DNA from 4 places in the Dehalobacter restrictus DSM 9455 genome. Region 4 is predicted to be linked to each of the others. Evidence: riboswitches for the same ligand, from Rfam matches in the RefSeq annotation. Region 4 holds a riboswitch; each other region holds the start of a gene.

Region 1 (3,923 bases), 1.3 Mb from region 4:
GGACACTGTCTTATATATCGCCGAAAGCGGTCAGCGATTCCAGTTCAACTAATGTTGAGTTTGAAATCAAAGTCAAAATTTCAAATCCGGATCCTTTGATGAAAATAGGAATGAATGCCTTTCTAAGTATCATCGTGACTTCCAAGGACAATGTATATACTGTTCCTTATGATACAGTGATAACTGGTAAAAATGGTCAAAGTACAGTTTATACCCTAAAAGACAATACGGTTATCCAAGTTTCAGTTAAAACCGGAATTGAAAATGACACAAATATCGAAATTGTCGGAGAAGGTTTGCAAGATGGGATGAAGATCGTTACCAATCCAGGAAGTGTCATACTAGGGCAAAAAGCTGATATAGGAACTGATCAAGCTGCAGCTGGGGAAATTAAGGCTCAGCGGGCAAATAACAATCAATCACAATCTTCAGGAAAACAGACACCACCAGCAGGAACAGGAACACCTCCGACTAGGCCAGAAACGAACTGAAGCAGGGAATTGAAGAAATAGGGGTGGTGTGTGTTCATGATAAAAATAAATGACCTGACCAAAAAGTACTACATTGGTAAGCCAAATGAACTTACAATTTTAAAAAGCATCAATTTGAATATTAAAAAAGGCGAATTTGTAGCAGTTGTTGGGGCCTCTGGTTCCGGCAAGAGCACGTTGATGAATATAATCGGTGCTTTAGATCGGCCGACGTCCGGGGTTTACAAGCTTGGGGGAATTCCGATTCAGGATATGAACCAAAACCAATTATCTGAAATACGGAATAAAAAAATTGGATTTGTCTTCCAGACATTTAACCTAATTCCTAGAATTAACGCTTTAAACAACGTAGAATTGCCTTTGTTCTATATGGGAATTCGCAAAGAACAAAGAAAACAAAGAGCTATGGCTTTATTAGAACTGGTTGGGATGAAGGATAGAATGATGCATATGCCTAATGAGCTTTCCGGAGGACAAAAACAAAGGGTTGCAATCGCCAGGGCTTTAGCCAATGATCCGTCAATTATTTTGGCAGATGAGCCTACTGGTGCGCTGGACTCGCAAACAGGATTATTGGTCATGGATATTTTTTTAAAAGTCCATCGCGAAGAGCATAAGACGATTGTCCTGATCACACACAATCATGAATTAGCGGAGCGTACGGATAGACTGATAACAATCAGTGATGGAATGATCATCAGTGACAATTCTCGCAGCAATAGACAATTGGTTAAGGAGGCAAACCTATGATCTTGGAAAACATCATATTGGCCATTGCCTCTTTAAAAGCAAATAAAATGAGAGCCTTATTAACAATGCTTGGGATCATTATTGGTATCACTTCTGTAATTGCAATTGTAACGATCGGCAATGCCGTTACGGCATCTGTCAATTCAAATTTATCTTCTTTTGGGACAAATAACATTACCATTTCAATTAGGGAGAAATCTGAAAAACAACGGACGATGTCTTTATTGGGACCCGTTAGTGGTGCGGCAGGCGGAGCACCGTCTGGAGCTGGAGGACCTCCGGGAATGAGAGGAAGCGGAAATACCTCGGAACCTGAAGACTCGGATTTGATTTCAGATAAAATGATTGAACAAATAAAGGAAGCTTTTCCCGCTGACATAAAAGGTGTATCGTTGGAATCTTCTGTTGGTAGTGCAACTGCCAAAGATGGAGATCTCTATGCCAATATTACCATGACCGGAACCAACGCAGATTATTTATTGGCGAATAATTTGGAGATCCTAAAAGGACGGTACCTATCAGAGAAAGACGTAAGAAATTATCGAAATGTTGCAATCGTATCCGATAAATTTGTGGAAAATATGTTTCCGGATGGCACTGATCCGCTCTCCCAAGACGTAAAAATATATAAGACCAATTCTATTGAATTGTATACGATTATAGGGGTATATAAATATGAACAATCAAGTATGGGTCAGGTAAGCACGGCTTCAGAGGAAGATCTGTCCACTAATCTTTATATCCCGATATCCACAGCAAATCTGGATGCGTCCCAGAAGAACTATTCCCGAATTACGGTAGTGGCAAGCGGGGATACGGACGTACTGGCTTTTACAACCCAGCTGACGACTTATTTTGATAACCTTTATAAAAATAATTCAGTATGGGGTGCAAGGGTAAATAGTATGGAGACGCAGTTAAATTCAATTTTAAGTGTTATTAGTACGATTTCCTTAGCTATTGCGTTTATTGCCGGAATTTCTTTACTCGTCGGAGGAATTGGGGTAATGAACATCATGCTGGTATCTGTCACCGAGAGAACAAGAGAGATTGGTACCAGGAAAGCTTTAGGTGCCAAAAACTTTCACATCCAATTTCAATTTGTCACGGAAGCAGTCATCATTTCCGGCATCGGGGGGGGCATCGGCATTATTATTGGCACCCTGGTCGGCACGATTGTCTCTGTTGTATTAAAGGCTCCTGTGACAATATCCATACCGGTAACAATTATTAGTGTTTTATTTTCTATGGCGATCGGCGTATTTTTTGGTTTCTATCCGGCCAATAAGGCAGCTAAACTTGATCCCATTGAAGCGTTGAGATATGAATAATAGTTCCGTTAATAAACCTGTTTAGATTTGTTCTAAGCTCATTAAGAAAAGAACTGACATGATAAATAATAAATTGGTCAGCATTTTGAAACGATCTGTTATTGAATATGAAGTTGCATTGCTCTATAATTACCCGACCATGAGACGAAAGTCTCATTTTTTATACCCCATTGGTCTGGAATAAGTCCAAAAACATTGATTTTCAAAGTAATTCTGTACTATAATGGCCTCAGCCAAAACGATAATGGCAAATCCGTCGAAAGACGGAGACGCAAAGCCACGGGTCTAACACCGAAAGGTTATGACAGCCGGGCTACCGAAAGGGGTAGATAGAATGATCCGTAAGAAGATTCTCGTTTCAATTCTTTGTGTTTTTCTAATCATTGCGGTCGCTCCAACCTGTGTATTTGCTGAAACAACCACGGATGGAACCACAGTTATCGAGGATGTTTCAACGAGTACTCCTGGTACGCCCACAGAGCCCGCTACAGATTCAACAGCTGCTGACCCGACAACATACACGGCAACAACCGATTTAACGACGACTGATACTACAACAACAGATGCAGTAACAACCGACTCCACAATAACGGATTCCACCGTCCAGGCCTCGACAGCAGATGAAGCCGGCGTAACGCCGGACAGCTGGCTCTATTCACTTGAACAGATGATTGAAAGTGTCCAGGTTGCTGTAACTTTTTCTGATGAAGGAAAAGCGGAACTGCTCGTTGAGTTTGCCAATGAAAGGCTCGCCGAAGCGGAAATCATGTCCGAACAAAACCAGTTGGATTTGATGGAACAGGCTCTGAAAGCGTACTCGGATACGATAAAGAAAGCCAACTTCCAGGTACAGCAGATGATCGAAGACAACGAAGTAGCTGAAGGTACGGATACGACGGCTACAGACGCTGCTGCGGATGATGGGACCGTCACGACTTCCACAGATGAAACAGTCGCAGAGGACACGGCAGCAACTGACATAGAAGAGAATACGGTGATCAGCAATCTGCTTGCCAGCATTGAGCTTGTTCAACGCGATGCAGATAAAGTCGTCTTAAAAATCAGCGGCAATCTGACAGAAGATCAGGCTGAGATCATGCAGAATATCATCAAAGCCGAAGTTCAAAACACCATTGCGATCAAAGCTTATGTGGCTGCCAAAAAAGCCTATGGGGATGCGGTGCAGCAATTTGCAGCGGCCAAAGCAGAGTTGGGTGAAGCCCGTGCTTCAGGTGACGAGGCTGCCATTGCCGTTGCCCTGGAAAAAGTCGAACAGGCTGAACAGTACAAAAACGACATGCAGGAGCTCAGGAAAGATGTTCAGAAGATCAAAGTAGAGACGAATAAGGAA
Region 2 (3,923 bases), 570 kb from region 4:
GTATCCACAAAGTCATCTGGCTGGGAAAAGGCTTATGTGGAGATGAAACAGACGGACATGTCGACAATATCGCCTGTTTTGCTTCGCCTGGCAAAATCCTGATTCAGGTCTGTGATGACCCTTGCGATCCGAATTATGCGATTACCCGGGAAAACCTTGCGGTGTTAAGCCGAGAAACGGATGCCAGAGGAAGAACCTTTGAAATCATCCCAATACAGCAGCCTCCCGCCGTATTTGCCGACGGTAAACGCCTGACGCTGAGTTATCTGAACTTTTACTTTGTCAACGGCGGAATTATTTTACCTGTATTTGGCGGCCAGGCTGCCGAAACAGATGCCCTGGCTATTCGGACCCTGAGCGGGATCTTTCCAGAAAGACGGATCCGCACCATTAATGGAATGGCAATTATTGGGGAAGGCGGCAATGTTCACTGTACAACCCAGCAGATGCCTGCTGTAAACCATTGAAGGTCAGTGTATGAATTGCCCGACAATATATACCAAAATCTGAAATAAAAATATAAACAAAGAGGAGAACGTAGCAGATACATCTGTTATATGTTGCGCTCTTCTGCGTTGTGGTTTTTTTCTGCATCATGTAAAATAGAAAATGCATACAAATTAACAAAATAGTAGAAACACCTGTAAGATCAGGTTCAGAACACACCGAAATCAGGCATTGGGAAGGAATATTAACGATGAGAAACGTCAAAGTGGCAGCAACCCAGATGCGCTGCACCAGTAACGTTGAAGAAAATATTGCGGGGGCGGAGACACTGGTCAGGGAGGCAGCAGCCCGGGGCGCGCAGATCATCCTATTGCAGGAGTTGTTCGAAACCCCGTATTTTTGTCAGAAAGAAAAATCGGATTTTTACCTTTATGCAGCAGAGCTAGAAGATAATCAAGCAGTCAGACATTTCCGGAAAATTGCCAGAGAGCTGGAGATCGTCCTGCCGATCAGTTTTTATGAGAAGAAAAACTACGCGCGCTATAATACGATTGCCGTGATTGATGCCGATGGTGAGATCCTCGGCAAATACAGAAAGAGTCATATCCCCGACGGGCCGGGCTATGAGGAAAAATTCTATTTTAACCCCGGTGATACAGGCTTTAAAGTCTGGCAAACGCGCTACGCCAAGATTGGAGTCGGCGTCTGTTGGGATCAATGGTACCCGGAAGCTGCCCGCTGCATGACCCTGATGGGGGCGGAGATCCTGTTATATCCGACAGCCATCGGTTCAGAACCGATGGATCAGGCGATCGATTCCAAAGACCATTGGCAGGCCTGCATGCTCGGCCATGCTGCCGCGAACCTGATCCCTGTGGTCGCATCCAACCGGATTGGTGTCGAGGAAGAGGATGATTCCAAAATCACCTTCTATGGTTCTTCTTTCATTGCCGGACCGCAGGGTAATAAGATAGCGGAGGCTGGACGAAACGAAGAAGCGGTTCTAATCGCGGAATTTGATCTGGACCAGCTCGAGGTTCAGCGGCTGGAGTGGGGGATCTTTAGAGACCGCCGGCCTGATCTATATGGAAGGATTTCTTCCTACGACGGGGAACTTTATTTATCAAAATAATCCATTATCTAACACGAATTTGTAGTTCTTAAATCTCGAGTATCTTATTAACCTTTATAAGGTGAGAGGAGGCTCTATATGAACAAAAGCGGCTTATTTTGGGGAATCATTCTAATCCTTACAGGAGGCTTGCTGCTTATAGATAATCTTGGCAACTGGCAAATCTTCAGTATGGAATTTCTTTGGCCGGTATTGATCCTTATTCTCGGGCTTGCTTTTGAATTCAACTATTTCAGTAAGAAAGAAAGCCCCGGATTGCTAGTTCCCGGTGGTATCCTTACCGTTATTGGTCTGTTGTTCATCTTTGAGACTTTTACACACTGGCAATTTTCCGGATATACCTGGCCGGTCTATCCGCTGGCTGTTGCAGTCGGTCTATTTCAACTCTATTTATTTTCCGGACGCCCGCGCGGTCTGCTGGTGCCTGTTTTTATTCTAACCGCTCTAGCGTGCATATCCTTTACTGGGATGTTTGTAACGTCAATTCAGCGCTATATAGATCTAGGCCTGGTGGTCCCGATCCTGCTGATTCTGGCAGGTCTGATCCTGATCATCCAAAGGAAAAAAACATGAACTAAATTTGGAAACCATGTAAGAAGAATCTGATCTGGATGATAATATCTATTGCATAATATTAATCAATAAATGTATGAATAGTCAGACTCTGAATATTCATACATTTATTGATTATTCATACATTTATTGACAGATTTCGTGTATTTTACTATAATTGAGTTAAAATCATATGATCCATTGGCAAACCTGTTGAAAAGCAGGGACGCAAAGCTACGAGTCTAAGTGCTGAAGCATATTGACAGTCGGGTTGCACACAGAAGATGAAAACCGCGGCTGCTTTGGCCGCGATTTTTTTTTCTGAGGAGGGGATTTAATATGACAGCGGATTCCATCGTTGCAGCCAGTATTTCAATTACCCTGGTCTTGTTGATATCTTACGGATTTTTATATTTTTCCGAGAAGAAACATTATTTCTTAGCATGGAGTCTTTCTGTCTTGATGCTCATGATAACCTATCTTTCCAGAACTGCATTGCTGGAAACCGACAGCCCGTCCGTGGTGCTTCAGATTATCAACTATGCCTCTTCGATCGCAGGGTACTGGCTGATATTCAAGGGTACGCTGTTGTTTTTTAGCAGAAGCTACCCGGTGTTTTGGGATATCGGCACGGGCTTTCTGATCGTTGCTTTTATATGTATTGCTGTTCAGGGAATCTCGGCAACCGCTCTTTTACTTCTATCTGTTGTCTGGATCATTGCATTATTATCCAAAGCTGCTATGACATGCTTAAAAGCAAAAACACCACAAGGCCCGATCCGAATAATACTTGGCTATACCTATATTTTTTGGGCCTTGTCGATTTTACTTTATCCGTTGTGCAAATTAATTAACGTTATTTCACCGTCTGTAGGTTATTTAGTTGCCGGTGTTGTTGGTCTGCTTGCTTATCTTAATATGCAGGCCCTGTATTTTCAAAGCATCCGGGAGGAGCTCGAAAGCAAAGAAGCAAATATCAGAAAACTTGTCATTTATGATAAATTAACGGGGGCCTACAGCCGTACCTATTTTGAAAATGTGCTGGAAGATTTCCTTGATAAAACCCTCATGCCTGCAACATTGGCCATGGGGGATTTTAATGGTCTGAAACTGATCAACGACACCTTTGGTCATGAAAAAGGGGATGAATTGCTTGCTGACGGGATCAGAATCATGCAAGAGACGATCGGCACTGAGAATGTGATTATCCGATGGGGCGGGGACGAATTTATCATTATCATGCCTGGTGTGCCGCTTGATCAGGCCGGCGTGTTTTTAAACAATATTAAAAATAATTTAAAAATCTCCCGCCCGCAAACGGTACCAATAGATATCTCGTTTGGCCTGACGGTTTATGAGAACAGGGAACAACCCCTGGCAAAAATGATCAGCCAGGCTGAGGAAAAAATGTATAGCAACAAATTAAATGAAAGCAAGAAATCCCGCCTTGCCATCATCGAGTTCCTGGAAAAACTGCTCTGGGAAAAAGATTATCAGACGGAAGCCCATGTCATGAGGCTGAAAAGTCTGGTCAGTAAATTCGGCAGTCAGATCGGCCTGTCCCCAAGAGAGATCGTCGAATTGGTCCAAGTTGCAATGCTGCATGATATCGGCAAGATCGGTGTTCCGGGGGAAATCTTAAAAAAACAAGGTGACTTGACCCCGGAAGAATGGAGCATTATGAAAAAACATTCCGAAATCGGCTATCGGATCACGCAGTCGTCCAGGGAATTAGCGCATGTCTCAGAAGCCGTTCTCGGTCATCATGAATGGTGGAATGGAAAAGGTTACC
Region 3 (3,923 bases), 940 kb from region 4:
CCCAACCTTTAGGCATTCAATTTTATTTTCCTGTATCAAACCGTAACCCGTTTTAAGGCTGATGCCAAGAATTTTACACATTTGCTTTATATCAAGCACATCGGGGTATCCTTTTAGCATGATTCGGTAGGCTTTTTCTTGCGTTAATTTTTCATTAGCCATAATTAAGCCTCCTCTTGCTTTCATCAGGTCTATACTTAATAAAAAAATTTTTATATAAAACAATCGTCATTATTTTGATTAGCGCAGCGGGAGAATGCGCCTTCGTTCAGACACGTAGCGCATATCATAAACAGGCGCACCCCTATACTGCACTTCTATTTTGGTTTATAAGACTATGGTTTTATTCGGTGGACAGCGGCTGACCGTCCTCATAGGAATTTCACCTCTCCCAGGTTCTCTGCAAGCCGCCCCCATTACGTGATCCCGCTTAAGCGGGGCTGTGGCTGGACGGAAGTATCATTATCCCTCTGTATGTGTCATCGCCTTAAATGCTGCCAGCATTTATTTATAGCACGGATATTAATCGCTCGTACCTGACCTAATTCAATAGCAACATCATTTATACTTCACTAAATCCGATTGTTGACGGACTGGTGGTTATGGCGTATCTGCTATTTGGCTTTCCTTTTCAGGACATACAGGGAAAGTACCGAATAAAACAATTATTTAATTGTCAAAGATCAGTTAAGGGGGAAGAATTTTTGTCCCTCTAATAACCACTTCATTTTTCAGGCAAAATCGCAGGGTGTTACCGGAAATTTTTTAAAAACTTTTCGATATTTTTTAATCCACGTTCGATGGATTCCCTAACTGCGCTTTCACTAATGCCATCTGCTTTAGCAATGGCGGTTTTGCTTATCCCCAAAAAGAAATGGGCATAAACACGTTTTGCCTGTTTTTCCGGCAAACTGTTGATGGCAGTATACAACTCATGATTGGTGACTCTCCTCTCATAAATCTCTTGAGGAGACAAGGAAATGAAAACAATTTCCTGCTCAATACCGTCACCACGGTCGAGAGAGTAATAGGCTTTTTGTCTGTATGTGCGTAATCTGTAAGCATTCTCGCTCAGCTTGAAGCACTTCAGCGATAAAGCGATTTCATCCGCAACTTCAACAAAAAAGTCAGATTGATAAAATGGGTAATAATCTCGCAAATTAATCCTTTTCATCTTCAGACCTCCGTTTTGATTTTTTTGTAAAAACCAAAACAGAGGGCGGGGAACGGCACCTGAGGGATTTAAATAATTTTTTTGAAAAAAAAGAAAATATATAATAATGGCGATTGTAAGCCTTAAGCTGATAAGCAACATGTTTTTGCCAAATAAAAAAGCACGCAGTTTGCTTAAGGCAAATCGCGGGCTCATCCACCGTGACGTTTGTCAAGTAAGATTTATAAAGAACATTATGAAATTCTTCTTTATTTACACCTCAGGAGGGTAATTTTTAACATGCTTCGCAATCAGCAACACTCCCTTTGCTTGGGGCAAAGAGCAAAGCCATGAAAAAACAACCCTAATCTCAGGGGGTAACGCAACTATAAGCAAATAAAAAAACTGCCTCAAAAGGGCAGGATATACCATAAAACTGTTCGGCAACCAGGCTGTCATAGTGCATTGGCACGTTAGACCCTATGGCTTTGCGTCGCTGTCTTTAGACAACTTTGCCCTTATCTTTTTATTTAGTTAATGTCTGCGTTAAGTCAAAGGAATAAAATACTGTCTTAATCGACAGAAAATACTAAATACGCATATAAGAAGTAATGGGTTCTTATATGTCATATTATGTTAATTATATAATAAACCCTTTTTGCATAAATCTGTGTCAAATTGTGTTGTCGAAAAAGCGGATATTGTATATCATTTCCAAAAACCAAACCAGCCTTGTATTTTACTAAACCTGCTATGTTTCGGAATTTATGCTATATTTTAGTAATCCCTAAATTTGTAGTTTTGTAAGTTTGGAGATTGTTTTCTTGGTTTTGTCACGGATTTAGGCACGGTGTTGGCTTTGGGATTCCTATTTACAGGGTTTTCTTATAAATTGCTTATTTTTGTCGGAGCAGTCATTGTGGTGTGTTTTGTAGGAATCCCCCTGGCAAAATGGATCTTTGCAAGATACAGCGGGAAAGTCAGTGAGCCGGAAATTAAATTTTTTCTGCTGATTCTTCTGTTTTTGGGATTTCTCGCGGAATATTCCGGCAGCGAGGCGGTACTCCCGGCTTATATTATTGGTTTAGCTATGGCAGGATTTTTTCTGCAATATAAAGAAACGCTCCATAAAATGCGGGCTATTGCTTTTGTAGCCTTTACACCGTTCTATTTTATAAAAGCAGGTTCCCTTGTTTCCGTTAAAGCACTTGCGGCAACGTTGTTCCTAATCGTAATTCTATTGCTGGTTAAAGTTGGAGCAAAATTTATCGGAGTGCTTCCAGCTACCAGGTTCTTTAAATACAAAAGAAGGGACGGTATCTATACCACCCTTCTTATGAGCACCGGACTGACATTTGGAACAATTTTGGCTTTATACGGACTGACAAATAAATATATCAGCAACTCTCAATACAGCGTGAATGTAACCGTAGTTATTTTAAGCGCCGTTATTCCGACTTTGATAGCCCAGAAATTCTTTTTCCCTAAAAATGTTTTACGAGAACGAGTTTTACAAGGAGAATCTAACGATGGAAATAAAAAAATAAACATTATTGACATATGTTCGAAATTGATTATAATCAAATACATAAAGGGCATATGTCAATAATGTTTATGGCCTAAGGGAGGAAAAGATATGCCAAGACCAAGAAAATGGAGAAAAGTATGCTGCCTGCCGGAAAGCAGCCTTTTCGGTCCGCTTAATGCAGCTATTGATCAGGAGAATTTGGTCTTAATGCTGGTTGATGAGTATGAAACCATACGGCTCATCGACTTGCAGGGTTTTACGCAGGAAGAGTGCGCGGAACAAATGCATATTGCCCGTACGACTGTTCAGCGCATCTATAATGATGCACGAAAAAAGATGGCGGAATCTCTGGTAAACGGGAAAGTCTTGCGTATAGAAGGCGGAGATTACGAGCTCTGCAAAGGTTTGGAGAAAACCTGCCGCTGCGGGGGATGTTACAGGCACCGCTGCCGCACAGAATTTTCTGGACCTGACGAAAAAGGAAACTAGTATTAATAATTAAACAAAGGGAGGATAAAGATGAAGATAGCGATACCGGTAGACGATAATTCAATGGATACCAGCGTTTGTATTTCTTTTGGACGGGCTCCTTACTTTCTTCTTTACGATACCGAAACAGAAGAAAACAATTTTCTGAATAACAGCGCCGCTGCCAGCCAAGGCGGAGCAGGAATCAAAGCCGCGCAAAATATTGTTGACAGCGGAGCAGAGGCAATCATTACACCGCGTTGCGGTGAGAATGCCGCAGAAGTGCTCAAAGTAGCGGAAATTGCACTTTATAAAAATACCAATAATTCTATCCGGGATAATATTGAAGCCTTGAAGGAAGGAAAATTAAATTTACTGGACGATATTCACCCCGGTTTTCATCAACATGGAGGGAGCTAATGAAAATTGCTGTCTTAAGCGGCAAAGGAGGCACGGGTAAAACCCTAGTAAGCGTCAACCTGGCGGCAGTGTCACCAGAATCCGTATATATCGACTGTGATGTGGAAGAGCCGAACGGATATCTGTTCTTTAAACCGCAGGACATAAAAAATAAACGGGTAACGGTTAAACTTCCCCAGGCTGACTCAAAGCTGTGCAACGGCTGCCGCACCTGTGTCAATTTCTGCAAATTCAACGCTCTGGCCTATATTAAGAATAACCTGATTGTCTTTAACGAGATCTGTCATTCCTGCGGGGGGTGTCTGCTTTTCTGTCCGCAAAAAGCAATTTCGGAAAAAGATAGGGAAATAGGCA
Region 4 (3,923 bases):
ACAAGAAGATGATATCAGAATCGTAGCGGCAATATGCAGTCGCCCACAGCCATAAAAGAGGCAAACATTTAGGAGAGATTAAAGGAGGAACAGGCTGAATAAAGATTGGAGAGGAGCATAATGAAATGCCGAGAGATTACAGGGATATACCTTTATGGAAAGATATAACGACAGAACAATGGCAGGATTGGCAATGGCAGATTGCCAATCGAATCACCGGAATAGATCAGTTGGTACAGGTGGTCAATCTTACCCAGGATGAGCGCCAGGGAGTAGAAGTAAGTCTTAAAAAATTACGTATGGCAATAACACCCTATTATGCGATGCTCATGAATCCTAATGATGCGCATTGCCCTATACGGCGGCAAGCAATACCGACGGTTCATGAAACTAAAATATCCAAGTTCGACAGTTGTGATCCGCTGCATGAAACAGTCGACTCGCCAGTCCCGGGTCTTACTCACAGATATCCGGACAGGGTACTTTTGCTTATTACTGATCAGTGTTCAATGTATTGTCGCCACTGTACAAGAAGACGATTTGCCGGGCATGAGGATAGGGCTCTTTCCCAGGACAATATCAAACGGGCGATTAATTATATCAGAGCGCATAAAGAAGTCAGAGATGTACTTTTGTCAGGAGGGGACGCCTTATGCCTCTCTGATGAAAGGCTGGAAGCAATCATAAGATCAATACGAGAAATCAAACATGTGGAAATAATACGGATAGGCACAAGAACACCAGTTGTCATGCCTCAGAGAATTACCGATACGCTCTGCAAAATGCTGAAAAAATATCATCCAATTTGGCTGAATACTCACTTTAACCACCCCAAGGAATTGACAGTTGAGGCTCGCATGGCATGTGAGAAATTGGCAGATGCCGGAATTCCTCTTGGCAACCAATCTGTACTTTTAAAAGACATTAACGATTGCCCCTATATAATGCGTGATTTGGTTCAGAAACTGGTAAGCTCCAGAATTAGACCATATTACCTTTATCAGTGCGACCTTTCAGAAGGAATAGAGCATTTCAGAACTCCGGTTTCTGTAGGGATTGAAATCATAGAAATGCTGCGTGGACATACCTCGGGTCTAGCTATTCCACAGTTTGTTGTGGATGCGCCTGGAGGCGGGGGGAAGATCCCAGTCAATCCACAATACTTGATTTCATATTCCCCTGAAAAGGTCATTCTTAGAAATTATGAAGGTGTAATTTGCACGTATAGCGAGCCTCGGGATAAAACGCACCAGTGCCGAAAATGCGGCACGTGCAGTAAATTCAAGAATAAAGAATACCGGGGATTAGAAAAGTTATACAGAGATGAACAAGTGTGCTTGATTCCAAGTACAAACGTAAGACTCAACAAGAGGGAGGACTTCCATGAATATAGATCAAGACGAATGTAAAAATTTATATACAAACTTTTCGGGTGTGGACATGTACGTGGATTATCGCAATAAAAGGCTTAAAATATTGAGTCATTCTCTTTTGTCTGAGTTGATAATCAAAGAGATTATTGATTATTCCAAAAAAGAAAATCTGGGTAAGATTATTGCGAATTGTTATAAACAAGATCTTAGTCTCTTTGAGGAATGTGGGTTTGTAGCAGAGGGGGTTATCGACGGTTTTTTTCAGGGAGAGGATGCAACTTGTATGTCCCTTTTTCTTGATACGAAGCGCAAAAATTCACTCTATGAGGAGAAAGAAAACAGAATTATCGATTATTGCGTTAAGAATACCAATAAATTCGAGCTGACTAAGAATAAAAACTATACGATAAGGCAGGCCGTGCCGGACGATATTCCCCAGATAATTCAGCTTTTTCAAACGGCATTTGAAACCTATCCAACTCCTATTTTCAGCAGAGAGTATCTTCAAAAAGTCATGCAGGATCATATTTTGTATATGGTAGCGGAAGAAGAAGGAAAAATTATCAGTATTGCTTCGGCGGATCTTGACAAACAACACATGAACGCTGAAATAACTGATTGCGCCACTTATCCAAAGTATAGAGGCAGAAACATATTAAGCGAATTGATATTCCAACTGGAAACACACTTGAAACGCAATGGCTTTGCTACAGCATATAGCCTTTCAAGAGCTAACAATCTTGGAATCAACAGGTCTTTAAGCAAGCTGGGGTATATGTATCGGGGTAGACTAATCAACAACTGCCATATTTGCGGCGGTTTTGAAGATATGAATATTTGGGTAAAAACTTTAAAATAGTAAAATACTATTTTGTAAGTCAAGGGGAAGAAGATTTTTGAGAGATAGCCTGATTTGCTAAAGGATTATATTAAAAAACAAAATACTTAAGATAAATACCTGGACACTTCAGCATAAAGTGGATATATTCAGGGTATTCAAAAGAATAATTTTCTGTTATAATATAAAAGCTTAAGCAAAAATAACAATATATAGTTGTACAGGTTGATGCAAACTTCGTGAAAGTGAAGGACGCTAAAGCTATGGGTCTAAGGTTGCTTGTAAGTTGCTATGATTGCCAGGCTGCAAGTAATATGAACTTCTTGGGGGGGAGTAGTTCCGTTTTGGAGTACTCTCTTTTTTATATCTTTAATTTTCACTTGGGAGGATAGTACATATGAAACAAATGGGCATCGGACAAGCATTCAGAGCAAATTTTCTGGGTCATGCTCCGGACTGGTACAAAAGAACAATTCTTGCTTTTCTGGTGTTGAACCCTATTTTGATGGTTACCGCCGGTATGTACGTTACCGGGTGGGTGTTGATTGTCGAATTTATTTTTACCCTGGCAATGGCGTTAAAATGTTATCCGCTTCCTGCCGGTGGGCTTCTGGCGATCGAAGCCGTTGTGCTCGGACTTACTAACCCTCATATGGTCTATCACGAGGTTGAAATGAACCTGCCGGTTATTCTTCTTCTGATGTTCATGGTTGCCGGGATCTATTTTATGAAAGAAGGTCTTGTGTACCTGTTTTCCAAGCTCCTTACTAAAGTACACTCTAAAGTCGCGCTTTCATTCCTGTTCGCTGTACTGGGTGCGGTTCTTTCCGCGTTTTTGGACGCGCTGACCGTAACGGCAGTGATTATCGCCGTGGCCTATGGTTTCTATAGCATCTTCCACAAGTTTGCTTCCAGCGAAAAAGTATACGAAACGTATGACATTAATCACGACCATAGTGTTGATGAGAAACTTCATGAGGACCTGGACGAGTTTCGTGGTTTTCTGCGTAATCTTATGATGCATGGTGCTGTGGGCACTGCGCTGGGCGGAGCAATAACACTGGTTGGTGAACCGCAGAACCTGTTGATTGGCTCCATTATGCAATGGGACTTCGTAGATTTCTTTATACAATGTGCCCCTGTGTCTATCCCGGTATTGATCGTTGGTCTTCTGACCACCATTATCCTTGAAGTTACTAAGTTCTGGGGGTACGGCTACCAGCTTCCGGAATCTGTGAGAAATGTTATGGAAGATGATGTAAAAGTCAAAGATGCTGCCAGGAATATGCGCGGACGTGTGCGCCTGATTGTTATGGCTTTGTGCGGCGTTATGCTGATCTTCTCCCTGGCACTGCACTTGGCGGAAGTAGGTATTATTGGTCTTATGATTATTATCCTGCTTACTGCTTTCAACGGGGTTACTGAAGAAAAGCGCATCGGTCATGCGTTTGAAGAAGCATTGCCGTTTACTGCGCTGCTGGTCGTATTTTTTGCCGTCGTTGCGGTTATTCATGACCAGCATTTGTTTACGCCGATTATTCAATGGGTGCTGAACATGGAAGGGCAGAACCAGCTTGTGGCTTTCTTTGCGGCCAACGGTGTCCTTTCGGCAATCAGTGACAATGTTTTTGTGGCTACGGTATATATGACTGAAACACAGCAAGCGTTTGAAGCCGGAGCTATTGCGCTGGAGCAGTACAACAAGCTGGCAG

Evidence for each region. A riboswitch is a leader RNA that binds a small molecule or an ion and turns the genes downstream of it on or off. The one in region 4 is predicted to bind cyclic di-GMP.
Region 1: another riboswitch for cyclic di-GMP. It lies ahead of DEHRE_RS12460 (DUF5667 domain-containing protein); the one in region 4 lies ahead of nhaB (sodium/proton antiporter NhaB).
Region 2: another riboswitch for cyclic di-GMP. It lies ahead of DEHRE_RS07365 (diguanylate cyclase); the one in region 4 lies ahead of nhaB (sodium/proton antiporter NhaB).
Region 3: another riboswitch for cyclic di-GMP. It lies ahead of DEHRE_RS00080 (sigma-70 family RNA polymerase sigma factor); the one in region 4 lies ahead of nhaB (sodium/proton antiporter NhaB).

What each region holds. Positions count from the first base shown of each region.
Region 1 is NZ_CP007033.1:2,593,840-2,597,762, reverse strand. It holds gene DEHRE_RS12475 (efflux RND transporter periplasmic adaptor subunit) at 1-491, shown strand, start outside; gene DEHRE_RS12470 (ABC transporter ATP-binding protein) at 528-1,241, shown strand; gene DEHRE_RS12465 (ABC transporter permease) at 1,238-2,572, shown strand; cyclic di-GMP riboswitch class I at 2,809-2,893, shown strand; gene DEHRE_RS12460 (DUF5667 domain-containing protein) at 2,907-3,923, shown strand, end outside.
Region 2 is NZ_CP007033.1:1,524,965-1,528,887, reverse strand. It holds gene DEHRE_RS07380 (agmatine deiminase family protein) at 1-467, shown strand, start outside; gene aguB (N-carbamoylputrescine amidase) at 698-1,579, shown strand; gene DEHRE_RS07370 (LiaF transmembrane domain-containing protein) at 1,658-2,152, shown strand; cyclic di-GMP riboswitch class I at 2,325-2,410, shown strand; gene DEHRE_RS07365 (diguanylate cyclase) at 2,471-3,923, shown strand, end outside.
Region 3 is NZ_CP007033.1:14,773-18,695, forward strand. It holds gene DEHRE_RS00075 (helix-turn-helix domain-containing protein) at 1-162, opposite strand, end outside; gene DEHRE_RS00080 (sigma-70 family RNA polymerase sigma factor) at 752-1,315, opposite strand; cyclic di-GMP riboswitch class I at 1,593-1,680, opposite strand; gene DEHRE_RS00085 (cation:proton antiporter) at 2,073-2,762, shown strand; gene DEHRE_RS00090 (DUF134 domain-containing protein) at 2,790-3,170, shown strand; gene DEHRE_RS00095 (NifB/NifX family molybdenum-iron cluster-binding protein) at 3,201-3,569, shown strand; gene DEHRE_RS00100 (nucleotide-binding protein) at 3,569-3,923, shown strand, end outside.
Region 4 is NZ_CP007033.1:958,624-962,546, reverse strand. It holds gene kamA (lysine 2,3-aminomutase) at 126-1,409, shown strand; gene ablB (putative beta-lysine N-acetyltransferase) at 1,384-2,232, shown strand; cyclic di-GMP riboswitch class I at 2,431-2,522, shown strand; gene nhaB (sodium/proton antiporter NhaB) at 2,609-3,923, shown strand, end outside.